4 regions of the Enterococcus sp. AAFC-DPL-6103 genome follow, and region 4 is predicted to be linked to each of the others. Evidence: a T-box and tRNA genes for the amino acid it is inferred to sense, from the RefSeq annotation. Region 4 holds a T-box; the other regions hold tRNA genes.
The links. The T-box of region 4 lies ahead of argS (arginine--tRNA ligase). A T-box ahead of a tRNA ligase gene usually reads a tRNA of that ligase, here a tRNA-Arg.

Region 1 (7,877 bases), 420 kb from region 4:
TGCGATAATGTCCCCTGTTTTTGTTTGTTGAACTAAAGCACCATTATAAGTGATGACATAGTCTGTATCTTTGAATAGTTCTAACTCTTCAAGTTGTTCCCTGACACCAGGTAATGGACGACCTGTACATAAAACAATGTTTACTCCTTGCTTGTCCGCCTGCTGAATTGCTTTTTTGACTTCCGCTGTTAATTCACGTTGATCGTTTAACAAGGTGCCATCGATATCGATAGCGATTAATTTGATAGACATAATTTCCTCCAACATTTTTCTTACTTATTTTCAATTAGAGCGCCATTTTGAATGTGACTGGCAAATTCTTGATAGGTTTCATCAAAGAGATCATAATGGTCTCTCAAAGTGGGATCAACCATTTCTTTTGGAAAAAAGAATCGTTCATCACCTTGTTCTTGACCAGCTAATGCTGCAACTAATTGGCTAACCTTGGATAATTCTATCAAAGTTCCGTCATTTCTCAAAATCTCAATTTGAGTGCGATGTCGGTTTTGCTCTGGGCGATAAAAATCATAAGGCAAATCATAACTGGAATTGATTGCTGTGTAGTACACAGGATTGTATCCCACTTTTTCAACTAGTAGAGTAAGTTCTTCAATCAGTGGTGAGTTGCGCTCACCAGAAAAAGTGGCAGATTTTAATGGTTTTCGATTTAAAAATCGTTTTGCTAAGTCACTTAAAATCGGATCAGCAGATTCTGTCCATTGTGTAAAGTAGGTTCCTAATACGCCATCATCAAGCTTCAAGTAATCATCCAGTGTAAATGATTCAGCCAAGAAAGGAAGTAGAAGTTGTGCATGCATTTCAAATGAAGCGGGGTCTTCTAGATAAAGTTCGTGTGCCCGATGAAGTAAATGTTCTAAAATGACTTCCATGCCACGAGAAACCGGATGAAAATAAACTTGGACATACATTTGGTAACGGCTAACAATATAATCTTCCACAGCATGCATACCATTCATTGAAAAGGCGATACCACCTTCATAGGGACGAATCACTCGTAAGATCCTAGTCAAATCAAAAGTTCCATATTCTGTCCCTGTGTAATAAGCGTCTCTCAATAGATAATCCATACGATCGGCATCAATTTGACTAGAAATCATTTGAACGACCTGTGGATTGGGATACGTTTTTTGGATCACACTTGCCACTTTTTCAGGAAAGCCGTCTTCGACTCGATTCAAGATTTGATACACTTCTGTTTCCGGAGAAGTAATGATTTCCACAGTGATTGCTTCGTGGTCTGTATGGAAAATGTGTTCAAAAGTGTGCGAGTAGGGACCATGACCGACATCGTGAAGAAGTGCCGCGCAAAGCGTAACCAATCGTTCTTTATCGTCCCAACCATTTTCACCAATTTTTTCTTTTGAATAGTTCCGTGAAAAAATATCGCAAATTCGACGGGAAATTTCATACACACCCAGTGAATGTGTAAAGCGACTATGTTCTGCGCCATGAAAAGTAAATGAAGCTGTCCCTAATTGTTTGATACGTCGTAGTCGTTGGACTTCTTTTGAGTTGATTAAATCCAAAATAACTTGATGCTGTACATGGATATAATTATGGACAGGATCACGAAACACCTTTTCAATAGGGAGAACTTGGTATTTATAAGGAATTGTCATACTATTGCTCCTTTAAGATAGAATTTCTGTCAGCCATTCTTGTTAGCTGTGTCTTCCATTCGTCTGCTGACACGTAGTTTTGTAACCAGTCAGTTGAAGGAAAGAAAGTGAGAGGCTCAGATTGCACCATGAGGTTTTGAAAAGCTGTTGCTAAGCGGAATTTAACTTCAGAAACAGTCAATTGTTGGTGCAAAAGGTCGCTAAGATTCGCCATTTTTTCTGGTTGGACAGCAGGATAGCCATCTGCACCAAAAGCTTCTTTTAATGAAATTTGATAAAAGGTTCGCATCAACTCGCCGCGTGCTAGTTGATTCCCAGTGACGCTTAAATACATCATGACTGCAATCCCATTTTTGATTCGACGTTGAGCAATTCCTGCAAACTTTTTCCCAGAAATACTTAAGTCATATGTTCCAGGACAATAGGAGTCAGAAATTTCAAATGCTTCAATTGTCGCTTCAGGAAAAGCTTTTCTGGTCAAAGTTAACATTCGTTCATAACCGTCATCAATTGAAATTTTTTTGTCATCTGTTTGTGGAAATAGTAAAGACACATTTAAAATGCCCGTATCAGAAACGATACCCAAGCCTCCCGAATTTCGTACCACAGGCGTATAACCAAATTCACGAATTGATTGAACACCTTCATCAAAGAAAGGTGTACGAGTATCTTTCATTCCAAAAATCACTGTCTTGTTATATTGCCAGAAATGAAGAAATGTTTGTTGTCGCTTCTTCGTCTCTGCGGTTAATAAATCGGTCAATGCAAAAGGGGAAAAGTCATTGCCTTGATAGATGTCTTGATCCAATAAAATAGGAGGATTCATTTCATCAACTCCTTGTTCAGTTAGTTCCCTTATTTCTCTTTCAGTATACCTCAAAAACAAGCAGAAGTTTTTAAGTACGCTTCTTATAAGAAAAACTGACAAGTGACTAAATTTGGGTAAAAAAAGTAAAAAAATAAAAAGTATACAAGTTGGTTGACAAAATAGCTGAAACTGGGAACAATAAGCCTATGAGAAGTAAAGGAGAATGCGAGATGGATTTATCACAAGGAACACCAATTTCAATAAAGCTACGCACAAAAGTGAAACAACAAGGTGAAGTTCAAGATTTTTATTTTGATTTAAATGGTCAAATGGTAAAAATTGGCGATACGTTATACATACGGTATAAAGAAGTTCAAGAAGAAACAGGGCAAGAAGTTCCTGTGACAATCAAAATCATTCCTGATGGCCATGTTCAATTGATTCGAGCAGGAGAAATGCGAATGCGCCTTAAATTTGGTTACAAAGAACGTTTAGAAACAGCTTATAAAACACCTTACGGAATGATCTTGATTCAAACATTTACGAATGAATTGCATGTTAGTCTAAAAGATCGACCAGCTTCAGGAAACATTGTGATTGCCTATGATTTATTTATGGGGGAAGAAAAATTAGGTGAATATTATTTAACCTTAGATTTTACAGCATAATTTAAAAGAAAAGTTTGATTTTTTATCGTTGATTTTGTATGATAAGGGATAGACTGTGAAAGGACGTGTCCTGATTGGAAATTAGTGTATTTGAAGGTGCAAACAAAAACGAATTATCAATGATCGAAGTTGCACATGCGATTTTAGAACAACATGGTGATGTGATGGATTTTTCTGATTTAGTTAATCAAATCCAAAACTATCTTGGCAAAACAGATGGAGATATTCGTGATTCATTAGCACAGTTTTATACTGACTTAAATATTGACGGCAGCTTTATTTCTTTAGGCGACAACCGTTGGGGCTTGCGCTCATGGTACGCAATTGATTCAATTGATGAAGAAGTAAATCATGGAATTGACGAAGAAGATGAAGATAAACCTCGTCGCCGCAAACGCAAAAAAGTGAATGCCTTTATCAATGATGATGAAGATGCAATTGACTATAACGATGATGACCCAGAAGATGCTGACTTGTCTGATGAAGATGATGATGATTTATTTGAAGATGATGATGACGACGATGAAGAAATCGCAGCATACAACTCTGATCTACAAGAAATCGGTGCGGATGACAATAGCGACGATGAAGAAGTATTACCAGGGAACATTGAAGAAGACTTAAGCATTATCGAAGACGATGAAGATGATGATGAAGAGTATGACAATGAAGAATTTTCTGAAAAAACAGAGTAATGACATCCTTTACTTGAAAAGCGCTACGTTCTAATTGAAGAAATGTATATGTAGGATCAGAACCAACTAGCTGGAAAATGGCTGGTTGGTTTTTTTGTCGATGGTAAAAGAGAACAAACAGAGGCTGTGACAATACTTTTGTCACAGCCTCTGTTTCAATACATGATGTTTCAGACGCGACTTCCTCGAAAGTAAGTCGAAACTCCACAAGGAAAGGAGAAGCCAACTGCTTCTGTCATAACCTCTTCTTTAAAATATAGAAAGCAAAGATACTTAAATTATGCTAAAATGGCTATTGAACGCGTCCTGAGGGAATCGAACCCCCGTCTCAAGAACCGGAATCTTACGTGATATCCACTACACTAAGGACGCAAGCACTGGCATAATTGTAACCAACCAAAAAATAATTTACAAGGGGATAAGGCAAAAAAATGAAATTTCAACAGAATTTTTCACAAAAACAACAACAAACGCAAAAATTGGCTATGACTCAGCAATTGCAGCAATCAATCCAAATCCTCCAATATAATAGTGAAGAATTATTAGCTTTTGTTGAAAATCAGGCGCTAGAAAATCCTTTGGTTGAAGTAGTCGAACCAGAATGGCAACCAGACTACAAAAAAACAAGCAACAATTATGATGGAGAAGAAACAAGCTATCTGAATCAAATTCCTGATACAAAGGGATCATTGTTTGAATCGTTGATTGACCAAGTACATTTGAACTACCGTGATACATTTTTACGTAAAATGATTTTGTATTTGATTGAATATATTGATTTAAATGGTTTTTTAACAATTGATCTAGCGGATGCGGCCAAAGATACAGGTGCATCAGCAATCCAACTATTAGATGCACTGACGTTGATCCAACAGCTAGAACCGGCAGGAGTAGGGGCTAGAAATCTTCAAGAATGTTTAATGTTACAAACAGAACGAGACGATTTTGCTCCAGCATTAGCTTACATCGTTTTGGAGGAATGCTTTGATGAACTAGTCCAACGAAAATGGAAAGAAATCGCACAAAAATTCTCAATTGAACTTAGCGAGGTCCAACATATTTTTGACTATCTTCAAACATTATCACCAAGTCCTGGTAGAATTTTCGACAACAGTCATGAACTTTATATAATTCCAGATGTGAAAGTTTTGGTCCACGACGACAATGAAGTTCAAGTGGTCTCAAATCGAACAAGTCAACCAACTATTCGTTTTCAAGAAAACTATTTCAAACAAATGAATCAAAAAGCAGATAAAGAAACAGCTACTTATTTGAAAGAGCGAAAACAAGAATTTGAGTGGCTACAAAAAACGATGGTGCAACGTGGTGATACGATTTTAAAAGTTGCGCAAGTAATCGTTTCACGTCAAAAAGATTTCTTTATCGATGTTAATCGGCCCATTAAGCCATTGACCTTAAAAGAAGTGGCTTCAGAAGTTGACGTTCATGAGTCAACTGTGAGTCGGGCTGTTCATGGAAAATACTTGGAAACAACTTTTGGTATTTTTGAACTGAAAAAATTTTTTACGACTCGCATAGCAAGTAACAACTCGGCTGGAACGGAAGACTTATCCGCCGAGATGGCAAAGAAGAGACTACAAGAGTTAGTCGACCAAGAAAATAAGGCGAAGCCTTTGTCGGATCAAAAATTAGTCGAGCTTCTAAAAAAAGAAGAAATTGTGATTTCAAGAAGAACCGTTGCAAAATACCGAGATCTTTTGGGAATCCCGAGTTCATCAAAAAGAAAACGGTATGATAAATAAAAAAAGAAAGGCTAGTAAAAGTATTTCACTTTTCTAGTCTTTTTTAGTTGAAAAGTTAGCCAGAAACTGTTAGACTAACGCATGTGAGGTTGAAGTTTTCCTTTTAATGAAAAAAGAAAGTAAAACAATCAATTTTATTTTTTATCGTACATGGGTCGTTTTGAGTCTACATTGGACATTTATAGTCCAACTAAGGAGATCGCTATGCTAGATGAATTGAAAATGATTGAATCCGTTGCACCAGATATTATTGAAGTTCTTCAAGAACGCTATAAAATTTTGCGGAATATTTATTGGATGCAGCCGATTGGTCGACGTAGCTTATCTGAAAGTATGGGGATGACAGAGCGAGTTTTGCGAACAGAAACAGATCTTTTGAAAAATCTTCAACTAATTGACACGTCAAAAAGTGGTATGACGTTGACCACAAAAGGTGAGGAAGTTTATCAAAGCCTTGAAAACTTCATGGATCAGCTTTTAGGAATGCATCAGACAGAAAAAAAGTTGGCTGAGTATTTTGGTAATCAACGTTGTATTGTCGTTTCAGGAAATAGTGACGCACAACCAAAAGTGACAGATGCTTTTGGAGATGCTTTAAACGAATCCTTGAACTTGCTTCTTCCAGAGGGTGAGAATATTATCGCCGTAATGGGAGGAACCACGATGGCTGTTGTCGCTGAACAGTTGACGAATTTGGAAAACAAGAAACGACATAACTTGTTTGTTCCTGCCAGAGGAGGAATTGGCGAGGCGGTTACCGTACAAGCAAATTCAGTTAGTGCTAGAATGGCAGCTAACACAAATGGGGATCATCGAGCATTGTATGTTCCAGAGCAACTAAGTTTAGCTACCTATAATTCTTTACTCAATGAACCATCTATTCAAGAAGTGTTAAACTTGATAAGTCAGGCGAATTGTGTTATTCATAGTATTGGACGTGCTTTGCATATGGCAGCACGCCGAAAAATGACTGAAAAAGAATTGATTATGTTGAAGCAGGCGAATGCTGTAGCGGAATCCTTTGGTTATTTCTTTAACGAAAATGGAGAAGTTGTTTACAAGGTTCCGAGAATCGGTATCGAACTGAAAGACTTGACACAGGTGCCAATCATTCTTGCGATTGCTGGTGGAAAAACAAAAGCCAAAGCAATCCGAGCGTATATGAAAAATGCACCAAAACAAACGTGGCTGATCACAGATGAGGCCGCAGCAAATGAGATTTTAAAAGGGGTAACCCTTTAAAATAAAAATTTTTTTGATTTTCATAAGGAGGAAATCTTAAATGACAGTTAAAGTAGGTATTAATGGTTTTGGACGTATCGGACGTCTAGCGTTCCGCCGTATCCAAGATGTAGATGGAATCGAAGTAGTAGCAATCAATGACTTAACAGATGCTAAAATGTTAGCACACTTGTTAAAATATGACACAACTCAAGGACGTTTCAACGGAACAGTTGAAGTTCATGAAGGTTCTTTCAACGTTAACGGTAAAGAAGTTAAAGTTTTAGCTAACCGTAACCCTGAAGAATTACCATGGGGCGAACTAGGCGTAGACATCGTTCTAGAATGTACTGGTTTCTTCACTTCTAAAGCAGCTGCTGAAAAACATTTAACAGCTGGTGCTAAACGTGTTGTTATCTCTGCTCCTGGTGGAGACGATGTTCCAACAATCGTTTATAACACTAACCACGAAACATTAACTGGTAAAGAAACAGTTATCTCAGGTGCTTCATGTACTACTAACTGTTTAGCTCCTATGGCTAAAACATTGAACGACAAATTTGGTGTTGTTGAAGGATTAATGACAACTATCCACGCTTACACAGGTGACCAAATGACTCTAGACGGACCACACCCTAAAGGTGACTTCCGCCGCGCACGCGCTGCTGCTGCAAACATCGTTCCTAACTCAACAGGTGCTGCTAAAGCTATCGGCTTAGTTATCCCTGAATTGAACGGTAAATTAGACGGAGCTGCTCAACGTGTTCCTGTTCCAACTGGTTCATTAACTGAATTAGTAACAGTTCTTAAAAAAGAAGTTTCAGTTGAAGAAATCAACGAAGCAATGAAAGAAGCTGCAAACGAATCTTACGGTTACAACACTGACGAAATCGTTTCTTCAGATATCGTAGGTATGACTTTCGGTTCATTGTTTGATGCAACTCAAACTAAAGTAATGACAGTAGGCGACCAACAATTAGTTAAAACTGTTGCTTGGTACGACAACGAAATGTCTTACACTGCACAATTAGTACGTACTTTAGAATACTTCGCTAAACTATAAGAAACACGTACGAGTGTAA
Region 2 (7,877 bases), 820 kb from region 4:
TGGAATAATTGTCGACTAAAATGATGTTCTTATTAAACAAAGCTAACCGTTTTGTGGCTTCTTCAGTCATTTCTCCAATGACAATGACTGCACCATATTTTTTCAATTGATCCCAATCTTTATTTTTATCCCTCATATAAAAAGCTTTGACTGTACGGAAGCGCCATCTTGCTGCTTCTTTTTCAATTCCTTTTCGTATTTGTCCAAAATAAGGATCTTCCTGTTCGTCAGCTTCTTTATGTCGAACAATTAAAGCAATTGTTAATTGATCCCCTTTGTTGCGCCCGCCTTTTTGATTTTTCTTAGGTGAGTAATCTAATTGATTCGCGATTTCCAACACTCGAACACGGGTATTTTCATTGATGCTAAACGTCGCATCTTTATTTAAAATCCTTGAGACACTCGCTGCAGAAACACCAGCCAATTTTGCAATATCCCGAATCGACGTCATATATTCCACACTCCTCCATACATCTGTTTAGTAAACAGTTTATCATAAAAACGATTTCATTCAATACTAAAATTGTCTGTTGAACATCTGTCAAATTTAGAGTGGTAATCAAAAATTCTATAGATTTATCTAAACAAAAAAAAGCTCCATCCCTTGTTAAGCAAGGGATGGAGCTAGCCATTTATTAAGCTTCTTGAGCAACTGGATAAACAGATACTTGTTTTTTGTCGCGGCCTTTACGTTCGAAACGTACTACGCCATCAACTTTAGCAAATAAAGTGTCGTCTCCACCAATACCCACGTTTACACCTGGATAGATTTTTGTACCGCGTTGACGGTAAAGAATTGATCCACCTGTAACAGTTTGTCCATCAGCACGTTTAGCACCTAAACGTTTTGATTCTGAGTCACGGCCGTTAGATGTAGAACCGCCACCTTTTTTATGGGCAAATAATTGAAGATTCATAGATAATAACATAGTCTGCACCTCCTATTTATCAGTAATTGTTTTAATTTGGATATATTCTGAATTATCAGCTTCTATGGATTGTAAACCTAGCAAAAGATTTTCCAATAGAATTTCGGCAATATTCGTTTGTTCCTGTGTCATGATTGAGCTAACTTCGGTATAAAGATACCCGCCATCTTCTTCATTCACGTCAACAATCGGATCAAAACCAGCTAATGAAGCAATCCCGTTGACTGTGCTGATTGCTAATGCAGAAACACCTGCACATACAATGTCACTTCCATAAGGACCTGCATCAGCATGCCCTGTCAAAGTAAATGAAACGATTTGACCAGCGTCATTTCGCTTAAATGTTCCTTTGATCATCATTCAGGCCTTCTTTCTCAAACACTAATTAAGCGTTGATTGCGTCGATAACCACTTTTGTGTATGGTTGACGGTGACCTTGTTTGCGGTGTGAATGTTTTTTAGGTTTGTATTTGAAAGTAACGACTTTCTTTTGTTTGCCGTGTTTTTCAACAGTTCCTTCAACAGTTGCACCGTTGATTGTTGGAGCGCCTACTTTTGTAGATTCGCCACCTACTAAGATAACTTCGTCAAAGACAACTTTTTCACCTGCTTCAACGTCAAGTTTTTCAACGTAGATTGCTTGACCAACTTCAACTTTTACTTGTTTACCACCAGTTTTAATAATTGCGTACATGCTATAAAGCACCTCCTTATTTTATACTTAGACTCGCCATCCTAAGTGACAGCTAAGCTGTGCTTACTACTTACTCTGTGCGGTTGTAGCTGTGGAGTCCACAATTACAACGTTACTAGCTTAACAAAATAAATACAATTCGTCAACTATAATTTCTGTTCACACGCACCTATTTTAGTCGCAATTTTCAGGCACTCACTTTATACTAAAAAGAGGAAAATGAAAAACGAAAGTAGATGAATCTATGAACTATCCTACTGAATTGATCAAAGAAGCAAAACAACGAATGAATAATCGACCCGTTGAAGGGTTCGTCGCAGGACAGGGTCCTCTTGAACCAAAAATAATGTTTGTTGGTGAAGCGCCTGGAAAAAACGAAGTTGAGAATCACATTCCTTTTAGTGGACAAGCTGGAAAAGAGTTGATGACTTGTCTTGAAAAATTAAGTTTAACTAGAGCAGATGTTTATATTACTAGTGCTGTTCGTAGCCGTCCTTATAGTACTGTTGAACGAGTAAATAAACGTACCAAGCAAGAAGAAATCGTTTATCCAAATCGAACGCCTACTAAAGCTGAAGTTTTTGCTCACGCACCAATTCTGGATTATGAAATTGCAACAATCAAACCTGAATTGATTGCTACTTTAGGAAATATTGGTCTTCAACGTTTGCTCGGAAAAGACTATACTGTTTCAAGAAATCATGGGCAATTATACGTGGGACCTATTTTAGAGTTGAACAAGCAAAAAACACAATACGAATGGTCAAAAAACACTTATCGTCTTCTTCCTTTATTCCATCCTGCTGCTATTTTTTACAATCGTTCTTTAACTCCACTTATTGAGCATGATTGGGAAACATTAAAGACACTCATCGACGAGACAAAAAAAGGAAACCCTGAGTAATTTCAGGTTTCCTTTTTTATTTTAAGTTGAAGTTTTTTCTTTTTTATTGATTCGTTTCATAGCGTGCATGCAATGCAGATAAGGCGTGTGCTACAGTTTGATGTTGTTCCGTGCCGTCTCCTTGCCATAAATGCTTCATATAATTTTCTACTTCTGGTTGCAGCGAAGTATAAATGACTAGTTGCCCTCTCTTGTCAGCATTCGCTTGAAATTCATCAAAAACAGACAGCGCAGTCAAGTCAATACTCGGAACCCCACGCATCGAAAAGATAATACCATCTTGGTCACTCAACTCAGCTAATTTTGATTTTAATTTTTCTGACGACATGAAAAACAATGGGCCACTGATGTAAACAACTGTCCAATCTTTTAATTTTTCAGTTTCAGGTAAATCCATTCGTTTCCAATCGATGGTTTCTAGTGAAATCGTAATCGCTGCACTTTTCATAACAAAGAAAATGCACCCACCGATAATTCCAATGACAATCGCAATACTTAAATCAAAAATAACCGTACAAATCATTGTTAGGATAAATAGAAGAATAGACGTCCAATATTTTTTTGAAAACAACTCACGGATTGTCTCCCATTCATTCATCCGCCAAGCAGTAACAATCAAAACACCTGCCAATGCAGGCATTGGAATTTGTGACATCACTGGTGCAAAAACAAGCATAGATAAAAATAAAACACCCGCATGAATGATTCCAGCTAATCGCGTTTGAGCACCTGATTTAATTGCCACACTTGTTCGTGCGATTGCTGCTGTCGCAGGAATTCCACCAAAGAAAGGTAATAATAAATTACCGATTCCTTGCGCTACTAATTCTTGATTACTATCTAATGGCTTGTTAGCCATCCTACCAGCAGATGCTCCGCATAATAAGCTCTCTACCATTCCTAAAAGCGCAATACTTACTGCTGGAACCGCTACTTGTTGGATATCTGCCATCTGGAAATCGCTTAAAACTAAACGATTACTACTAATTATTGTTTGCGGAATCTTACCCACTGTTGCCACTGGCAAATGAAAAATCAACATAGCGCCAGTTGCCAGAATAATTGCTAAAAGCGAGCTTGGCATTTTTTGTGCCCAACTTTTCGGATAAAAAGTCATCCCTAGAATCACTAAACTCCCCATGAACAAGGCACTCCAATTAACCGTAAAGCCTAACGACTGATAACTGCTTAATTTTTCAATCACATTTGCTCCTTGTGAATGTACACCAAATAAATTATCCACTTGTCCCAATGCAATAATGATCGCAATTCCTGACGTAAAACCGGTAATTACCGGTGCTGGAATAAAAGAGGTCAATGTTCCTAATCGAAAAATTCCAGCAATCAACAAGAAAATTCCAGCTAAGAAAGTCGCTAGTAACACCCCATGAATTCCTTGCGTCGCTACAATAGACATTAGTATTGCTGCCATTGCACCAGTTGGTCCAGAAATTTGATAAAAACCACCTGACAATCCACCAATGATAACACCTGCTAAAATTGCAGTAATCAGCCCTGCCGCGGCATCAGCACCACTCGAAACTCCAAACGCTAACGCAAGAGGCAGAGCAACTGCTGCAACTGTTACACCTGCCAACAAATCTTTTTGAAACTTTGCTAAATCGTACCCTGAAAATTCTTTTTTTAACAACAAACGATAATTTTTGAACAACCTACAAACTCCTTTTCATGAAAATTTCTTAAAATACAATCATTAGAATAGCATAAGTTTAGTCTAAAAGTAAGAACATTCACAAAGTCCTTTATTATTCATCAGCTTTTCTATTCCTATGACTAAAAAATTGTAAGAAAACTAATTAGAAAAAATAGAGCAAGAGAACGACCAACAAACTTCTTTGTTGATTGTCCTCTTGTTGATTTCAATTTTTTACTCAATTGTTTGCCTTTTGCTGTGAAAAAGTCAGCTAGTCAATAATTCGTTGATTTTATTTAAGGTTTTTCAATTACGGACAGTGAAGGACTCATCGAGTTTTATCAATTTTGTTTCTAATTTAGAATTCCGACTACTCTGCGCGCTCAAAAAATAAATTTCTCTTTTTCCAACAAAAACTTTATCTTCCGCTAGAAACTCCTCAGCCAGTTTTTCTACAACAGATACATCGACTTCGTTATTGCCATGAAAATACACGTGCTCGACCGCTGGCAACTGCTTACTCACTGTCTGGATTTCAACTGCTGTAAATGGAAAATCAGCTAAAATAGTCGCTAATTCCTCAGCTATCCGTAAAACAATGTTGCTCTTCAAACCAAATCGTTCAACAAAAGCTTGGACAAGTTCAATCTTAAACATTGTTTCTTGTTTATTTGAGTACTCCTTCTTACTCATTCTCCCTCTGTTTAACCAAATGAAGGATGGGATAATTTTTTCCAAAACCATCTGTTTCATCTTCTGAAGCAATTGTAAATCCATGTTTCAAATAAAATGCTTTGGCGTTTTTATTTTGTGCATTTACGTCTATTTTTTGAATATTTTTATTTTCTAGTAACCAACTCAACACTTTACTGCCAAATTTCTTTCCAATAAATTCTGGATCGAGAAATAGCATCGCTAACTCTTCATCCTGTGTACCGCTGAATCCTATCAACTGTTCATCCTCGTACCACAATAGTAATTCCACAGCATCCAAGTAATTTGGAATAGCTGCTTTATAAAATTCAAGATCTTTTTGTGATAAAAAATCATGTGTTTTTTTTACTGATTTTTCCCAAACTTCTAACACTTTAGTGTAATCATCTGGCACAGCTTTTTTATACTTCAACATATTTTTTCTCCTTATTTTAATAATATTTTTTGGTATTCTGAATGGATTATTTTTGTATCTATTTTCTCAAAGACATCTAGCTATTTGTTAATAATACGAATTATTTTCCGCTAAATTCTTATCTATTTTGAAGTATCAAATAAACATATAAAAAAAGCTAGCTAACCCAACTTTTTCTAACTTTAACTGAGTAAAAATTTTTTTGCCACAAGTTTGGCACAACAATAAAGAAAAACCGTTAGAAACAAACGTTTCTAACGGTTTTTCTACGTCACAGGAGGGATTCGAACCCCCGACCGTCCGCTTAGAAGGCGGATGCTCTATCCAGCTGAGCTACTATGACCTCACATGTTCATTACATGAATTAGCGCAACAAGGTAATTATAGAGAAACAAAAAGATTCTGTCAATAAGAATTCAGTTATTTAATTACAAAAATTTTTTTTTAAAATTAACGAAATCATAAAACCCAAATTAAACTTTTTTTCTACCGATCTTTTTATGAAGAATCACATTCGAGAATTAGCTAAACTATTTTCATAAAAAGGCTGGGAATTCAACTGCCCAGCCAAGTAATTCTTTTATTTTAACACCAACAGTTTCTTAACTTTTATCGCTTATTCACCTTTGGTTAAGAAGACATCATCGGATTCTTTAGTAATCAGAATTACCCCATCACCCAATGGCAAGATGCTCGATGTTAGTTCCGGATGATTCATGACGACTTTTAGAAACTCATTTAACTTACGATGAATTGCTCGTTTTCCTCTTGGAATTTCTTCATCAGGTAGTAAAATTGTGCCACCTTGAAAAATATCATCTACCATCAGAACGCCACCTTTTCTTAATAGACGCAAGCATTCCGGAAGAAATTCAATATATTTTGACTTTGCACTATCCATAAAAATGAAATCGTATGGACCCGTCAATGTTGGTAGAATTTCGGCTGCTTGTCCCTCAAGCAACGTTACTTTTTCCGTCAAACCAAGACGTTCATAATTTTTTTTTGCTTTTTCAATCATCACATCAAAGCGATCAATCGTTGTGACATGGCCTACTTCACTAATAGAAGTTGCCATCAAACTAGATGAGAAGCCAATGGCAGCACCAATTTCTAATATATTTTCTGGTTTCATTTGACCAAGGAAAAATTTCAAAAAGAGTACCGTTTCATGAGGAATAACAGGAACGCCTGCCTCATGCGCCTCTTCTTCAAGCTGTCCTAACTCACCAGGTAATTTTTTTTGTTGTGTTCGCATAAAATCCAGTAATTCTTCCTTGATAACTGGACGATGCATCATTTCATTGCGCATACTTCTCCTCCTCTTTCCAACATTATACTTAGAACAAATTTATTGTACAAGTTACTAAAAGTTTTCTAGGCAAAAAAAGTTCGACAGAAATTCTGTCGAACGAAGTTCTTTATCAAATGATTCTACAATTTTTCTTTTTTCGAAATTCATCTATCGTGTTCCATGTCGTAGCTGCAGTTAAACAAATTGCCACGCCCCAAAATAAAAAATTCATTTTTGAGAAACTGTCTTTAGACAATAAAGCACCTATATAAGGAATTTGAAAAACTGGTTTTCCGATCACACTCCGTGGTTTTATCCTGCCTGATTCGACTTGTGTTTGTGTATCTGCTTTTGTATAAAAATATTCTTGGTTATCACCTACCGCAATCACACGCCGAGTTTTCACTCGCTCACCAGAATTTTCATAATAAGTGATCACATCACCAACTAAAATATCTTCCGCATTTTGTGGTCGCACATAGACGACGCTTCCATTTGAATACAACGGAGCCATATCTTTATCATTGATGATTTGTGGCGTCAAACCAAATAAATGTGGCAATAAAACAACGCACAAGATAATGGCTAAAAATAGAATCAATATGGTCGAGCCAACAAGAGTTATTTTTTTGTTAAAAGGCACCGTTTTCCACCTCATTTTTCTAATTTACTTAAGCAACAATATAATAACATAAAATTTAATCTATTTTTCTTTTTTATTAGAAAAATGATATTTAAAGCTTATAATTTTCCTTATTTTCTTAATTAAATATCGATTTATGTGTTATAAAAGCATTGACTACAAATAAAAAAAAGTTTAACCTAAATGTACTTCAATCAGAAAGGACCGCTACATATGATTCCTTTAAATAACACATATAATAAAAAAGATTTTTTTTCAACAAAAATGAAATGGTTTTCCATAATAATATTATCCTTGTTATTTTTGTTTAGCATTAGCTATTTCTTCTATTTTATCCTTTCGCCAGCAGATAGTGATAAAACAAAAGAAATCCAACAAGCTTGGGATTTTTATTCAAAAGATGACCCTGAAACCCGCTACAATAGTGATTATTTGGAGAAAGTCCCACAAGTTTCTAAAAATGAAACGTTCGTGATGGAGACTACCTTAACAAGAAAACTCGACCAAGCGAATATTTTGTTAAAAGGAAATCATCAATGGATCAAAGTTCAATTAGATCAACAAGTTCTTTATGAACGAGCGGGCGACGCGACTAGCAAAAACCCTGGTTTATCATTAGCGGTCATTGAT
Region 3 (7,877 bases), 730 kb from region 4:
AAACAAATTAGAAGGAGTGAAGAAAATGGTGAAAAAAACGATCATGTTAGTTTGTTCCGCTGGAATGAGCACAAGCCTACTTGTAACAAAAATGCAAAAAGCAGCTGAAGAAAAAGGAATCGATGCAGACATCTTTGCAGTTTCAGCTTCAGATGCAGACAACAATTTGGAAGCAAAAAATGTAGACGTACTCTTATTAGGACCTCAAGTCCGCTTCATGAAATCCCAATTTGAACAAAAATTAGCACCAAAAGGCATTCCTTTGGATGTCATCAACATGCAAGATTACGGTATGATGAATGGTGCAAAAGTGCTTGAACAAGCAGAAAGTTTAATGAAATAACTGATTAAGACATTTGGAGGAAAACGCACGTGGAAGATCAACAAAATTTAGAAGCAATCATGGGTTTGATCATGTTTGGTGGGAACGCAAAAAGTGATGCAATGGAAGCAATTGCGGCAGCAAAAAAAGGTGATTTTACCTTAGCAGATCAAAAAATCGCGGATGCTGAAGAATCATTAGTCCAAGCACATCATTCACAAACAGAAATGTTAACTCAAGAAGCGCAAGGGAATCATGTACAAGTGACTTTATTAACGGTTCATAGTCAAGATCATCTGATGACTTCAATTGCGTTTACAGACTTAGCAAAAGAAATTATTGATATTTATCGTCGCTTAGGAAATGAGTAACACTTCTTTTTTGAACGGAAGAAGTTATACGCCAACACCTTCTTTTTTGAACGGAAGAAGAAAAAATTTTGAACGGATTTTTTTAATTTGGTATAGGGAGGCAACTCTTTGTATAAATAAACTTATAGGAGGAACAATAAAATGAACGGATTAACAGCTTGGATGGAGAAACACATCCTACCGGTTGCCGCTAAAATTGGCGCGCAGAAGCACTTAGTTGCTTTACGTGACGCTTTTATCGGCACAATGCCTGCAACGATGGCAGGGTCTGTTGCTGTAATGATCAATGCAATCATTCGTGATTTGCCACAGCAATTTATTAGTACTTATGCAGATAGTTTAGCAGCAGACAAAGGTTTCTATGCAGTATTAAATGTTATTATTGGGATCAACGGTTTTGTTTGGAACGGAACACTAGCTATTGCGGGTCTGATTTTTGCCTTTTCTTGGGGCTATAACTTAGCGCGTGCTTATGGCGTTAATGACCTAGCAGGTGGTATCGTAGGTTTAGCAACGTTGATTCAAGGGATCTCGTTTGGTCCTTCCTTATCAGCAGCACTAAATGTGGATGTTCCAACAAACGTAGCAGAAGCAATCAACAACAGTGGTGTTGGTGCGACTGTAGCAGATGGAACATTGTCTGTTGGTTTATGGGGATGGTTGAATATCAATCACCTAAATGGAAATGCTTACTTCACTGTTATGATCATGGGTGCCATTTCTGTTATTATTTTCTGTAAATTGATGTTAGCTGACATTACGATCAAAATGCCTGATTCAGTACCTCCGGCAGTTTCTAAAGCCTTCGCAGCTATTTTGCCAGCAACAATCGCTTTATATGTAATTGCAATTATTAACTATGTTGTCGGACGTTTTACTGATGGTCAATTGATTATTGACTTGGTTCAAAAATACATTGCTGAACCATTCCTTGGTTTATCACAAGGGATCGGTGCTGTATTGATCGTTACGATCTTTGTGCAAATTTTCTGGTTCTTCGGGATTCATGGTCCAAACGTATTGGCGCCAGTATTAGAAGGTATTTGGGGACAAGCACAATTGATCAATATCGATATTTTCCAAAAAGGATACAACGGAAAAACAGGGACACCAGCAGTTTTAGATGCTATTGAAGACGGCAAAGCTTATATGTGGGTTCGTGGTTCATTTGATGCGTTCGCTTGGTTCGGTGGTTCAGGTGGGACAATCGTTCTCTTGATTGCTATCTTGATTTTCTCAAAACGTGCGGATTATTTAACAGTTGCAAAACTGTCAATTGGACCTGGTCTTTTCAATATCAATGAACCAGTAATGTTTGGTTTGCCAATCGTATTGAACGCAATCATGTTTATTCCTTTCTTGATTGCACCAGTTGTTGCGACAGCAATTGGTTGGGTAGCAACTTACCTAGGTCTGGTCGCACCGGTATCACAACAAGTAACATGGGTTGTACCGCCATTCTTACTATCATTCCTAGCAACGGGAGCTGACTGGCGTGCGCCAATCGTAACCTTGGTATGTATGATCGTAACCTTCTTGATCTGGGCACCATTTGTTATTGCAGCAAACAAAATGGACCCTAATGCAGGGGAACAACTATAATGAAGTAAAGATAGACTGCTGACGCTTCCAGTGAGGTGGAAGCAGTCTTTTTTGTAAATATTAGGAGGATAAATCAATGATTACAATCGCAAGTGCAATGCAACAAGATGCTATCAAAGAACTTTTAGAAGGGTTCAACGAAGATGGAATCAGTTTCCAATTTAAAGAAAAACAAGGAATCAAGCTAATGTTTGAAACAACGGCAAGTGATCCGGAAGCAGCCGCTAAAAAAGCGAAAGAGCTGATCAAAGCACAACCTTGGGGCACAGTTTTATATTTCCAAGCAACTGCAGTATAATAAAAGTGTTTGAAAGATAGGATGGTTTAAATGATAAAAAATGGCTTATTTTTATGTAGTATTGGTTCTTTAGTGTTATTGTATAGTCTAAATCCCAATACCCAAAGTTATGATTTATATAGCATGGTTACAGGCTTGTTTTTGTTAGGCTTAGGTATCTATTTCTTTAAAAAAGGAAAGAAAAAAGAAGTAAAGGAGAAAAATAACTAATGGAACTTACGAAAAAATTGAATATTCCGGCATCGTTCTTTTACGATAAAGTTATGGACTCTGTTCTTTTTGATGTACGTAAAGCAACGGGGAAAAGTATCACACGTAAACAGCTAAATAACTTTGAATATGTAAAAGTATTTTCTAAATCTAGCCGTGCTCGAATCAAAATCGAGGAAGTCATTGAAAACCAGTCTTATAAATTTCGGACATCAACGACTAAAAATGATTTTGTGGTTCACTATCAAATCAAACCAATTGATGATTCCTCGTGTGAAATCCATTACACGGAACAAATGACTTCGCACGGTTTATTACAAAAGTTAAATGATATGGTTTTGGGCACAATCTTGATGTACTTCAAACGTCGCCAATTCAAAAAAATGTTGACGATGATTGAAGAAACCTATTAGGTTATCATTATATGACAAAAAGAAAAAGCAAGTTGTAAATGGACTGATTGAGCGTGGATTGGAGTTTGCAAAGAAAACTTCAAGCAAGTCATCAATCAGTTTTTTGTGTAGGAGGAGTAGCAAGAATGAATAAAAAGGTCAAAGAATTAGGCAGTGCACAAATCGATGAGATGTTTGATTTGGCTGCTTACGCATTTAATTTTGAAGATACATTTGAACGTCGAGAACGGTTTCAAACCATCGCAGAACACTCGTGGAATTATGGTTTTTTTAATGAAGAAGAACAATTGATGAGTCAAGTGATGGCCACACCATTTCCGGTTACTTTTCATGGAAAAGACCTGTTGATGGCTGGAATCGGCTATGTTGCTTCATATCCAGAGGCGAGAGGACAAGGCGGAATCAATCAAATCATGGAGCGAATTCTTACTGATTGTCGAGAAAGAGATGTGACATTGTCTTATTTAGCACCATTTTCTTATCCTTTTTATCGTCGTTATGGCTATGAACTATTGTTTGAAAAGGTTCATTATGAATTAGCTAGCCGTGACTTTCCTGCAGTCAAAAAAGTACCGGGAAAAATGGTTAGGACTTCATTTGACAAAGCCCAAGAAGCAATAGCTGAGATTTATCCCCAAATGGCAGACAATCAACGTGGTGCAGTAGCACGAGAAGCTTGGTGGATTGATTTTAAATTCCGCCAAAAGAAAGGTCACCAGTTTGCGTTATACTATGATGAGTCTGGTGCAGTGGCAGGGTATTTAGTTTATCGCTTGGAAACACCAATTTTTACTATTGTCGAATGGGGTTATTTGACACATACTGCGTTTCAAGCACTTGCTCGCTTTATTGGTTCACATAGTGGGGCGTTTGAAACATTTGCGTTTGCTTGTGGCTATGCTGGGAATAATCTGAATGCACTACTTGCAAATCCTTTTGCAAAAACAACAATCACACCTGATATGATGGGAAGAATTGTTGATATAGCTAAATTTTTAACCGAATATCCGTTCCCGAAAACACAAGGTGCTTTCGCTATTGAAGTAACGGAAGATGCTTATGCACAATGGAATGAAGGTATTTTTGAAGTGGTCCTAGTGGAGGGGGAAGTTCGGGTCAAGCAAGTAACAAACTCCATGTTACCAAGAGTCAGTGGAACGATCCAAAGTGTAACGCAATTATTCATGGGATATAAAAAAGTTCAAGAATTGGTTTTCCAAGAAAAATTGACTTGTTCAGAAGCGTTAGTTGAAAAATTGGCGGAACTGATTCCAGATCAAAAACCTGTTTTAAATGATTATTTCTAAAAGAAAAAGAGTCAGGCAAAATGCGTACGCGCTTTGCCTGACTCTTTTTACTTTTTCATTTGTTTATGAAATTTTTTGTTCATGTTTTATCACGGACACAATCAGTTCCTACTGAGTCGGTTTTTTCTTAAATTTGAATTTTTTGCTTGGTGATTGAGGGTGATCTTCTTTATGTTCTTGAATAGCAGCTTTTGAAATTTTTTCTTCATCTTTCTTTGAGGCGTCGAAACGTTCCGCATAAATTTTTTCTTTTGGCTCTTCTGTCATCAAAAATTCCTCCTAAGCATAAGTTTTATTTATATTCTAAGTGTAGCATCAGCGAGTAGTAGATGGCGAATAGTTTGCTTTTGGGAGGGAAAATCAAGAAATATTGTCTTTTATCAGGGGAAGGCTTGCAAGAAAAAATCAAAACAGCTACAATAACTCTGTTGGACTTAAGTTGTTCAAAGTAATTTTTATGTTTTAATCAATCGTTAAAAAGTTCCCTTAGTTAAATGGATATAACAAGTCCCTCCTAAGGATTAGTTGCTGGTTCGATTCCGGCAGGGAACGTAGAAAGAAGCTTCTAAACCAATGTTTAGAAGCTTCTTTGTTGGTGTTTTTGTTCAAAAGGTTCCCCATCTGTTTCAATTAATAGCTTTTAATCAGCAGGCTATTAATTACAACTTACTAAATTGCATCTAAAATTTAGATAAAAGTGTCAAAAGCTCCTCCACATAGTGCTGTAGAGGGGCTTTTTATCAGGTGAATAATCTAGGAAAACTATGCCCAATCACCATTTCTGAAAATTGGAACAGTTGAGCCATCTTCACGAATGCCGTCAATCGCCATTTTATTTGAGCCAACCATGAAGTCTACATGAGTTTGGCTACGGTTCAAACCAGCATCTGCTAGTTCTTCTTCAGTCATTTCTGTTCCACCTTTTAAGTTGAATGCGTAAGCCGATCCAAGTGCCAAGTGATTTGAAGCATTCTCATCAAATAAGGTGTTGAAGAAAATGATTCCAGATTGTGAAATTGGTGAGGGGTCAGGAACAAGAGCAACCTCACCTAAATGACGTGCACCTTCGTCTGTATCCAATAGTTTTGCTAAAACTTCTTCACCTTTTTCAGCAGAAAACTCAACGACTTTTCCGTCTTTGAAGGTAAATTTCATTCCTTCGATAATAGTTCCAGCGTAGCTTAAAGGTTTAGTGCTAGAAATAAATCCATCCACACGACGACTATCAGGAGCTGTAAAGACTTCTTCGGTAGGCATGTTTGCCATGAATTTTTCGTTGCGTGCATTCAAACTACCAGCACCCTCCCATAAATGGTTTTTTGGTAGACCAATAACCAAGTCGGTTCCCGGCGCCGTGTAATGTAGAGCGGTAAATTGTTCTTGATTTAATTCATCGGCTTTTTTCGCTAATTTTTCATCATGATTTTTCCAAGCAAGCACAGGATCATCTTCATAAATGCGAGTCGTTTTGAAAATTTCATCCCAGAGTGCATCCACTTGTTCTGACTCAGGTAAGTCAGGAAAAACTTTAGCTGCCCATTGTTTACCTGCAGCAGCGACAACTGTCCAGCTAACTTTATTTGCTTGAGTTGCTTTACGCAAATTCATCATCGCTTTACCAACAGCAGTTTGGTAGCTTGCTACACGGTCGCCATCGACGCCAGCTAAAGAGTCAGGGGCAGCAGAAACGACACTAATCCGACTCGCGCCTTTTGCTACCCAATCATTTGTTTGATCGATTTTATATTGTGGAACATTTTCGATGCGATCTGTTGCTGCGTGAGTTAGAAATTCTTTTTGAATAGTATCATCTGTCCATTGTACGATGACTTCCGCAGCTCCTAATCGGTATGCTTCTTTCGTGATCAGGCGTGCTAAGGGTGCTTGGTCAACGCTGATTTGTAAAACAACTGTTTGACCTTCTGAAACATTGATTCCGGTTTCAGTGATTAGGCGTGCATATTTCTCCATATATTTATTAAAATTTGATAACATGTATATTACTCCCCCTCATTATTTGATTTAATAACCAGTAATATGATAACATTTATTAATAGTAGAAACAATTGGTAAATAGCGAACGGAAATGTTTAGTTTCATGATTTTTATAAAAATAGAAATTAAGATTATTACCGTAGTAAAAGGGTAGATGTAGAGTAAAAAACAAATTTTGCATATCAAAAAAAACGTGTTACAATTAAAATAACCAATAGGTGGAAGCGTTATAAATAATTTTTGAGGAGATTAAAAAATTATGGCAAGAAAAAAGACGATTACCAGAGAGCAAATTTTAGCTGCTGCGTATGAAGTGGTTGCTACAGAGGGTTTTTCAAGATTTACTGCAAGAAACATCGCTAGTAAAATGAAATGCTCGACACAACCAATTTATTTGGAATTTAAAAATATGGATGAGCTAAAAAAAGAGTTATTTGAACAAATTTATAGTTATCTGAGCAATGAAATTTTTCCAGTTGAACATACGGGGCATAAAATCATTGACTTAGCATACAATTATATTCATTTTGCCAACAGTGAGAAAAAATTGTACCGTTCTTTATACTTGGAAGAGTATGGCGGAGGAGAAGAGATGCAAGAATTCTCTTATAATTATTTCACGAACGCAGTCAAAGAAGATGCTGCATATGCAAATTTATCAAATGAACAAATCGAATCACTTCATAATGGTACTTGGATCGTAGCAACTGGGATTGCTGCATTGATGTCTTCAGGAATTATTCACCCAACTGATGTTCAAATTGAAAAATTGATTCAAGACAGTATCGATGCCATTCTTGTACAAGAAGAACCAATCAAGGTGGATTATTAGTATTGGACCACGCTGAACTGTCCATTGTATTTACATAAAATCGTTGCATCATTTTTTTGAAAAGGTGTGCCAAGAGTTTGGTAGACCTTTTTATTTTTTGCTTTGAGTGAGTATTAAACAAAATTAAAAACCGCTAAAAATCATTATTCGATTTTTAGCGGTTTTTAATTTTGTTTAAATGAAGCATCTAGAGTGAATCAGCTTTAGCTACAAGTGCTTTAGCAAAGGCTTCAAGATTTTCAATGTCTTCTTCTTCGGCATTCAAGTCAACTTTAACATTTTCTGCCCCTTTTGTTGCGCCTGTTTTGGCAAAGACAGCATCAAAGTCATCGACGGATTTACAAAATTCATCATAGAATGTATCACCAGAACCACAAACACCATAAACTTTTCCTTCAAGATCAACATCTTCTAAATCTTCATAAAAATCAACGATCTCATCTGGTAGTTCACCATCACCATATGTATAGGTTGCGACAACACAAATGTCTGCATCTTCAAATTCATCTGCATCGACTTGTGTACAT
Region 4 (7,877 bases):
AACCATAGCTACGATTGGGATATTTAATTTATGAGCTTCTTGAACAGCAATACGTTCTTTACGAGGGTCAACGATGTACATTACATCTGGGATTCTTGGCATATCAGCGATACCACCTAAGAATTTTTCAAGACGTTCGCGTTCTTTGTTCAAACCAGCAACTTCTTTTTTAGGTAGAACTTCAAAAGTTCCATCAGCTTCCATTGCATTGATTTGTTTCAAACGGCTAATACGTTTTTGGATTGTATCCCAGTTAGTCAATGTTCCACCTAACCAACGGTGGTTTACAAAGTATTGACCTGCACGAGTTGCTTCTTCTTTGATTGCTTCTTGTGCTTGTTTTTTAGTACCTACGAATAATGCTACGCCGCCTTCTTCAGCAACGTTTTTCATGTAATCATAAGCTGCATCTACTAATTTAACTGTTTTTTGTAAGTCAATGATGTAGATACCGTTTCTTTCTGTGAAGATATATTTCTTCATTTTTGGGTTCCAGCGACGTGTTTGGTGACCAAAGTGTACGCCGGCTTCTAGTAATTGTTTCATAGAAATTACTGCCATTTTGTGTTTCCTCCAATTAGGTTTTTATTTTCCTCTTCTTGTCTTCAAACTTGCCAGCAAACTTTTACAAGCACCTACCGACAATCCAACAAAAATGTGGATTTATTGATGCAAAAAAGCATCCTTGGTTATTATACAGATAAAGTTTATCTATAGCAATAAGAAAAAGAAGTTTTCTGCTCAACATTCATTAGTTTAACGGAAGAAGCTGATTTTTTCAAGTAAAATTCTTACTTCCACTTGAATTTTCTACTATGACTTCCTATTTAACTCTTTCGATTAAAAAATGCAGGTGGGCAATCCTAGCTTTTTTTGTTATGATACGGATGAAATCTTTTGTAAAGGAGAAAACGATGCGAAAAGCCGACCGACATTTATTGATTAAACAGATTATTGAAGAGTTTCCCATTCGAACACAAGAAGATTTATTAACGAGATTAGGTGACTATCAGGTAACCGCAACGCAAGCAACGATTTCTCGCGATATTCGCGATTTAAAAATCGTCAAGGCACCTGATGCTGATGGTCTTTCCCGCTTTGTTTTATTTCATGGTGAAGACGATGACGAAACAAAAAATGAAGAAGAAAAACGTTTAATTCGTATGATTGAAGAAATCGTACTAAAAGTCGAACGTGTCCACTTTTTGACAATCATCGGTACCTTACCAGACAATGCGCATTTATTTGCTTCCATCTTAGATGACATCAAGCCACCGCATATGCTTAGCACCATTGCTGGATTTGATACAGTCATCGTACTTTCTGAATCAGAAGAAGATGCCAAGAAAATCGAGTTGTATTTTAAAAAGCACTTATTACATTGATAATCAAAAAAGCAACAGACTTCAAACTTTACATTTGAGTCTGTTGCTTTTTATTTTTGTTTTCGATTCTAAGAAAAATAGTTCAATTACATTTTATCTGGTGCGTGTAAGCCAAGTAAACGTAAATCTTCTTTCAATAGAACAGCTACTGCATAAACAAGTGCTAGACGAGATTCTTTTTGGCCATCATCAGCCAAAATCTTTGTATGTGCATAGTATTTGTTAAATGCTTGAGCTAATTTGATTGCATGTTTTGCAATAATTGAAGGTTCGTATTTTTCGCCAGCAGATAAAACAGTTTCTGGATATTTTTGAACCAACTTGATCACTTCCCAGCTGCTTTCATCATTTAATGCATAATGTGTATCAGCTGACGGAACAAAGTTTGCTTTTTCAAGTAAGCTCATTGCGCGAGCATGTGTGTATTGAACGTAAGGTCCTGTTTCGCCTTCGAAACGTACAACTTCTTCTAAGTTAAAGTCGAAAGTATTCAAACGATCATTTTTCAAATCATGGAAAATTACTGCGCCAACACCCACTTGTTTAGCAACGATGTCTTTGTTTTCCAAGTCTGGATTTTTTTCGCTAATTTGTTCTTTTGCAGAATCGATTGCTTCATTTAAGACTTCTTCAAGTAAGACAATTTTGCCTTTACGTGTGGATAATTTTTTACCACCTTGGGTAATCAACCCAAATGGAATGTGATGCATTTCATCTGACCAATCAAAACCAAGTTCTTTCAAAACAGCTTTTAATTGTTTAAAGTGATAGCTTTGTTCATTCCCAACAACGTATAAAGATTGTGCAAAATCATACGTACGTTTGCGGTAAAGTGCCGCAGCCAAATCACGAGTGATATAAAGTGTTGCACCATCTGATTTTTTGATCAAGGCAGGATTTAAATCATAAGCAGTTAGATCAACGATTTCTGCACCTTTATCTTCTTTTAATAAATGTTTTTCTTCTAAAAGTTCTACGACTTCATCCATCTTATCATTATAGAATGCTTCACCATTCAGTGAATCAAAACGAACTTCTAGCAAATCATAGATTTTATTGAATTCCTTCATTGATTCATCACGGAACCATTGCCATAATTCAATGGCTTCTGCATCGCCTTCTTCTAGACGTTTAAACCAAGAACGTGCTTCATCATTTAATTCTGGTTCAGTTTCGGCTACTTCATGGAACTTCACATAAAGACGTAATAATTCATTGATTGGTTCAGCTTTGACCGCTTCTTCTGAACCCCACTTTTTGTAAGCAACGATCAATTTACCAAATTGTGTTCCCCAGTCACCTAAGTGATTGATCCGAATAGGTTGATACCCAATTTTTTCTAAAATAAAACCAATTGAGTTTCCGATAACTGTCGAACGTAAGTGTCCCATTGAGATTGGTTTGGCAATATTTGGTGAAGACATATCGATTGGTACCGTACCTTGATTACCAATTGTGCTATCACCATAATGTGCTTGTTGTTCTACTACTGCTTGTAGTACAGCTTGGCTAATCGCTTTTTTATTCATAAAGAAGTTTAAGTATGGTCCAACCACTTCGATTTTTTCAAAGTTTTCTGGTGCAATTTTTTCAGCTAAATCTGCTGCAATTTGTTGTGGTGCTTTACGATAGATTTTTGCTAATGAAAAAGCTGGAAAAGCAACATCCCCATGATCAGCTGATTTTGGATTTTCTAATAATTGTTGTACTTGTTCAAGTGTCAAGTCGTCTTTCACTACATCATAAACGGCTTTTGCAACTAAGTCTTTGTTATTCATTTAAGTTCCTCCTAAATTTTCCATGATTGTTGAAGACAATAAAAAAAGTCTCTAGCAATCACAGTAATTGTGATTGCTAGAGACGAGATTACCCGCGGTACCACTCCAGTTGTCTTATCCACTAAGACCCACTCAATCTGTTATCGGTAGATGACCGTCCGCTTTGATTCACTCAAAGGCAGAAATTCTCCAAGTGCGCTTCGTTGTGTTTTCTTCATTCGGCTCCCACCAATCACCCGAACTCGCTCAGCAAGAATCAGCACAAGTACTCTCTTGTTCAACAAATCATAAAAGTATTAAACTGTTTTGAATTATAACAGAAAAAAACATTTCTGGCTAGCTCCTTTATAAAAAAAACCGCCCAGATGGTCTAAAGGAGAAGAAACTCCACCTGGGCAAAAATAGCTATAAATCATTTCGTTTACACGAAAGACTTAACAAATTAATCAGCAACAACAATCGTTCCTTCTTCAGATGCCAATAAGTTTTCAATGTTTTCTAAAGAAGTGATGATTGCTTTTGCTTTTGGTCGAGCTTCTACAAATTGAATAGCTGCTTCAACTTTTGGCAGCATACTACCAGGAGCAAATTGGTCTTCACTGATATATTGTTTCATTTCTGAAATGGTTACAGTTTCCAATTTCTTTTGATCAGGTTTTTGATAGTTGACATAAACATTGTCCACGCCAGTTAAAACAATCAATAGATCAGCATCAATGATTTCTGCCAATTTTTCTGAAGCAAAGTCTTTATCGATTACTGCTTCACGACCTTCTAAGCCTGTTGCTGTTTCAACTACTGGAATGCCACCACCACCAACAGAAACAGTAACTACACCTTGATCAACCAACGCTTCGATTACACGCGCTTCTTTGATTGAAATTGGTTTTGGTGAAGCAACTACTTTACGCCAACCACGACCAGCGTCCTCTTTAAACGTGACATTTGAATCTGCTTTCATTTGTGCAGTAGCTTCTTCTTCTGAATAGAATGGACCAATTGGTTTTGTTGGATTTTTGAAAGAAGGATCGTTTTCATCTACGATAACTTGTGTGACTAATGAAACGACATCTTTGTCAATACCTTTTTGTTTCAACACTTCCCCCATTGCATTTTGTAACCAATAGCCAATAGAACCTTCTGTCATTGCAACACAAGTATCTAATGGCATTGCTGGTGTTTTCTCCGAATCAGCTGCTTGTTGTTGGATCAATAAGTTACCAACTTGTGGGCCATTTCCATGAGAAATGATCAACTCGTCACCTTGTTCAATAAATTTCACTAAGTATTTTGCTGTTTCCATCAATGCTTCTTGCTGTGCTTTTGCACTTGCATCAGTTGATAAAATCGCGTTACCGCCTAAAGCGACAACTACTTTTCGATTTGCCATATTATTCGCCCTTTCTTCAGACAATGTTAATCAATGACAAAACGAGGCAGCAAGCACTCGCGTCCTCTGCCTCGTTTTGTACATGAGATGAATGTGGTTTATTAAACGCGAGGGATAAACAAGTTGCCTAATGTTGCAGCCATAATTGCTTTGATTGAGTGCATACGATTTTCAGCTTGTTCAAATTGACGTGCATATTTGCTACGGAAGACTTCGTCTGTTACTTCCATTTCAGTAATACCAAAGCGTTCTTTCATTTGTTCACCGTAAACAGTGTTCGTATCATGGAATGCTGGTAAGCAATGCAAGAAAATCAAACGATCTGTATTATGTGTTTTTTCAACCATTTCCATGTTGATTTGGTAAGGTTTCAACAGTTTGATGCGTTCTTCAAATTTGTCTTCTTCACCCATTGATACCCATACGTCTGAATAAAGTACGTCAACACCGTCAACACCTTTATCAACATCGTCAGTAATCATTAGTTTTGCACCTGATTTAGCTGCAAAGCCTTCTGCTAATTTCACGATTTCTTCTTCTGGTTGTAATTCTTTCGGTGCAACGATACGCATGTTTGTTCCTAAAATAGCACCAGTTACTAATAATGAGTTCGCCATATTGTTACGGCCATCACCACAGTAAGCAACAGTGATTCCTTCAACTTTTCCGAAGTTTTCTTGGATTGTTAAGAAATCGGCAATCATTTGAGTTGGATGCCATTCGTCAGTTAAACCATTCCAAACTGGAACGCCTGAGAATTCAGCAAGTTCTTCAACCATTTTTTGACTGAAACCACGGAATTCAATTCCGTCAAACATACTACCCAATACTTTAGCTGTATCTTCTGTTGATTCTTTTTTGCCTAATTGGATATCATTTGCGCCTAAGTATTCTGGATGAGCACCTAAGTCAATCGCAGCAGTTGTAAAAGCTGCACGTGTACGTGTAGAAGTTTTTTCAAATAATAAAGCAATGTTTTTACCTTCTAAGTAATGATGTGGAATGCCACGTTTTTTCAAATCTTTTAAATGTTGAGAGAAATCAATCAAATATTGTAACTCTTCTTTAGTAAAATCTTTTTCTGCTAATAAGCTTCTTCCTTGAAATACTGATTCTTTCATAATAAAACATTCTCCTTTAGTTTGTTTTTATAATTTAAGACGGAATTTCATTGATTTAAGAGGAAATCCCAGCGACAGCTGACAGTAGGACTATCGCTGGAAAATTCAAACTTATTTCAAATCTTCACGTACAAGTGGTTGGCTCATGCAACGTGGACCACCACGACCACGAGACAATTCACTTGAATTGATTTCCAACACTTTGATACCGTAGCTTCTTAGTAATTCATTTGACACATAGTTACGGTTATATGTGACAACCACACCTGGTGCAATAGCTAACGTATTTGAGCCATCATTCCATTGTTCACGTGGCGCAACAATTGCATCGCCATTACCAGTTGGAATCAAGACTAAATCATCTAATCCTAAAGCATCTTTCAATGTTGCATGTAGATCATCTGAGTGAGTGATCTTGATGTCATCACCATCTGGAACAATTGTATAGACATCGATTTTTCCGTTTTTACTTTGAATTGCTGGATGGATTGTAAATTTATCATAGTCAACCATGGTAAATACTGTATCCAAGTGCATCATGGCACGATTATTAGGGATCTTGATTGCTAGAACTTTTTCAAATCCTGAGTTTTTAGCGAACAAGCGACGTGCCATTGTTTCTAAAGCTTTTGCATTGGTTCTTTGTGAGATCCCTACTGCGACAACTTTATCACTTAAAACTAGTTCATCTCCACCTTCAATATGTTCAGTAGTATCACGATCTAACCAAACTTCGACACCTTTATTTGCAAAGCGTGGATGATGATTCAAAATATACTCAGTGAACATTGATTCACGACGACGTGCCTCAAAAGTCATACGATTGACAGTCATCCCATTTCCGATTGATGCGGAAGGATCTCTTGTAAAGTATAGGTTTGGCATTGGGTCCATGTAGAATGGATATTCATCGTCTGCTGACAAGTCGTACAAGCTGTTTGAACGAACTTCGATGTCCTTTGTACGAACACCTGCCATAATTTTATCTACCATTTCTTGTGTTTCCATTGATAGAAGGAACTCATGAAGACCATCTCTCACAGCATTTGATGCAATGTGCGATTCGTCTAACATTTTGTTTAGGAATTGTTCTTTCACATTGCCTGCATCAATTGCTTCTGCAGCGAGTTTTTCTAAATAAAGTGTTTCAACGCCTTCATTTTGTAACGTCTTAGCAAATAAGTCATGTTCCTCTTGAGCAATTGGAAGATATGGAATGTCATCAAATAATAGACGATCCATAATATCTGGTGTCAAGTTTTCAACTTCCTGTCCAGGCCGTTTTAACAAAACGGTTTTTAACTTCCCTATTTCAGAGAAAACGTGAATTGGTTTATCCATGTTGTGTTGCCTCCTTCGTTTTGATTACATGTATAGAATACCGTCGTTTTGTAACCCTTTTCATAATTTCTTTGCATTTAAAACGAGAGATCCTTCACGTTAATATTCCGTTATTAAATAATTAAACGTTTTTCTTCATTTTATTAAGTTTTATTCATTCTTTACAGGTAAAAACACTCTAAAAAAAATATTTATTCATCAAAAAAATATTTTTGAATATAATAAATTTATTGAAATAATAACGTTGTTAGCGTTTACTTATTAAGCAATATCTTTTTTTATGCAATATATCTTAAACTAAGTCACTAATATTCATTTATGTGGATTATTAATGAATATTTTCTCTTTAATAACAAATTTTTTTATCTATCCACTAATTTACCGTTTAATTACCGTTATTTCTTTGCCTTTACAAATCAAGTGAAAAACGGGACAATGGTAGTAGTGAAGAAATAAGGAGAGAGGTTTGACATGCGAATAACTAAAATTGATTACCATTTTTCCAAATTACGATATCAACCAGACTTCATGCATTTTACTGACGAAGAATTTCAATTGATCAAGGAACATACTGTCCTTCGTTCCTATAAAAAAGGACAGATTCTTTTTGATGAAGGAGATGAACGTCAACGCTTCTATATTTTAACAACAGGACTCGTTCGTCTTGAACGTTATGATGAAAGTGCCACTTATTACTACTATGACTATGTAAATGCGAGCACCTTATTTCCTATGGCAGGAATCTTTGAAGCACAATCCTATGCTTATACTGCACAAGCAATGACAGACATCGATACATTTTATTTACCCGTGAGCATTTATGAGAAACTTGCGCGAAACAATTCTGAACAACTGATTGCAC

Region 1: it has a tRNA-Arg gene. The T-box ahead of argS (arginine--tRNA ligase) is inferred to sense a tRNA for this amino acid. The anticodon was not compared.
Region 2: it has a tRNA-Arg gene. The T-box ahead of argS (arginine--tRNA ligase) is inferred to sense a tRNA for this amino acid. The anticodon was not compared.
Region 3: it has a tRNA-Arg gene. The T-box ahead of argS (arginine--tRNA ligase) is inferred to sense a tRNA for this amino acid. The anticodon was not compared.

What each region holds. Positions count from the first base shown of each region.
Region 1 covers NZ_CM177102.1:604,967-612,843, forward strand. Annotated here, with positions in the region: gene yidA (sugar-phosphatase) at 1-252, opposite strand, end outside; gene AC4BC3_RS02960 (HD domain-containing protein) at 273-1,640, opposite strand; gene AC4BC3_RS02965 (lipoate--protein ligase family protein) at 1,642-2,466, opposite strand; gene AC4BC3_RS02970 (YwiB family protein) at 2,679-3,116, shown strand; gene rpoE (DNA-directed RNA polymerase subunit delta) at 3,191-3,811, shown strand; tRNA gene AC4BC3_RS02980 (tRNA-Arg) at 4,112-4,183, opposite strand; gene rpoN (RNA polymerase factor sigma-54) at 4,243-5,574, shown strand; gene AC4BC3_RS02990 (sugar-binding transcriptional regulator) at 5,725-6,816, shown strand; gene gap (type I glyceraldehyde-3-phosphate dehydrogenase) at 6,857-7,858, shown strand.
Region 2 covers NZ_CM177102.1:1,846,947-1,854,823, forward strand. Annotated here, with positions in the region: gene AC4BC3_RS08810 (LacI family DNA-binding transcriptional regulator) at 1-451, opposite strand, end outside; gene rpmA (50S ribosomal protein L27) at 636-929, opposite strand; gene AC4BC3_RS08820 (ribosomal-processing cysteine protease Prp) at 942-1,286, opposite strand; gene rplU (50S ribosomal protein L21) at 1,315-1,623, opposite strand; ribosomal protein L21 leader region at 1,643-1,718, opposite strand; gene AC4BC3_RS08830 (uracil-DNA glycosylase) at 1,868-2,527, shown strand; gene AC4BC3_RS08835 (SulP family inorganic anion transporter) at 2,571-4,199, opposite strand; gene AC4BC3_RS08840 (DUF1697 domain-containing protein) at 4,488-4,874, opposite strand; gene AC4BC3_RS08845 (GNAT family N-acetyltransferase) at 4,867-5,310, opposite strand; tRNA gene AC4BC3_RS08850 (tRNA-Arg) at 5,580-5,653, opposite strand; gene AC4BC3_RS08855 (O-methyltransferase) at 5,927-6,622, opposite strand; gene AC4BC3_RS08860 (signal peptidase I) at 6,735-7,247, opposite strand; gene AC4BC3_RS08865 (ATP-binding protein) at 7,461-7,877, shown strand, end outside.
Region 3 covers NZ_CM177102.1:1,764,238-1,772,114, reverse strand. Annotated here, with positions in the region: gene AC4BC3_RS08515 (PTS sugar transporter subunit IIB) at 26-343, shown strand; gene AC4BC3_RS08510 (PTS lactose/cellobiose transporter subunit IIA) at 373-693, shown strand; gene AC4BC3_RS08505 (PTS sugar transporter subunit IIC) at 835-2,295, shown strand; gene AC4BC3_RS08500 (hypothetical protein) at 2,372-2,593, shown strand; gene AC4BC3_RS08495 (DUF3188 domain-containing protein) at 2,624-2,803, shown strand; gene AC4BC3_RS08490 (DUF3284 domain-containing protein) at 2,803-3,216, shown strand; gene AC4BC3_RS08485 (GNAT family N-acetyltransferase) at 3,342-4,523, shown strand; gene AC4BC3_RS08480 (hypothetical protein) at 4,632-4,790, opposite strand; tRNA gene AC4BC3_RS08475 (tRNA-Arg) at 5,004-5,075, shown strand; gene AC4BC3_RS08470 (aminopeptidase) at 5,286-6,518, opposite strand; gene AC4BC3_RS08465 (TetR/AcrR family transcriptional regulator) at 6,778-7,350, shown strand; gene AC4BC3_RS08460 (flavodoxin) at 7,538-7,877, opposite strand, start outside.
Region 4 covers NZ_CM177102.1:1,029,526-1,037,402, reverse strand. Annotated here, with positions in the region: gene rpsB (30S ribosomal protein S2) at 1-561, opposite strand, end outside; gene AC4BC3_RS05135 (arginine repressor) at 915-1,385, shown strand; gene argS (arginine--tRNA ligase) at 1,472-3,163, opposite strand; T-box leader at 3,239-3,453, opposite strand; gene arcC (carbamate kinase) at 3,606-4,553, opposite strand; gene argF (ornithine carbamoyltransferase) at 4,655-5,674, opposite strand; gene arcA (arginine deiminase) at 5,786-7,015, opposite strand; gene AC4BC3_RS05110 (Crp/Fnr family transcriptional regulator) at 7,487-7,877, shown strand, end outside.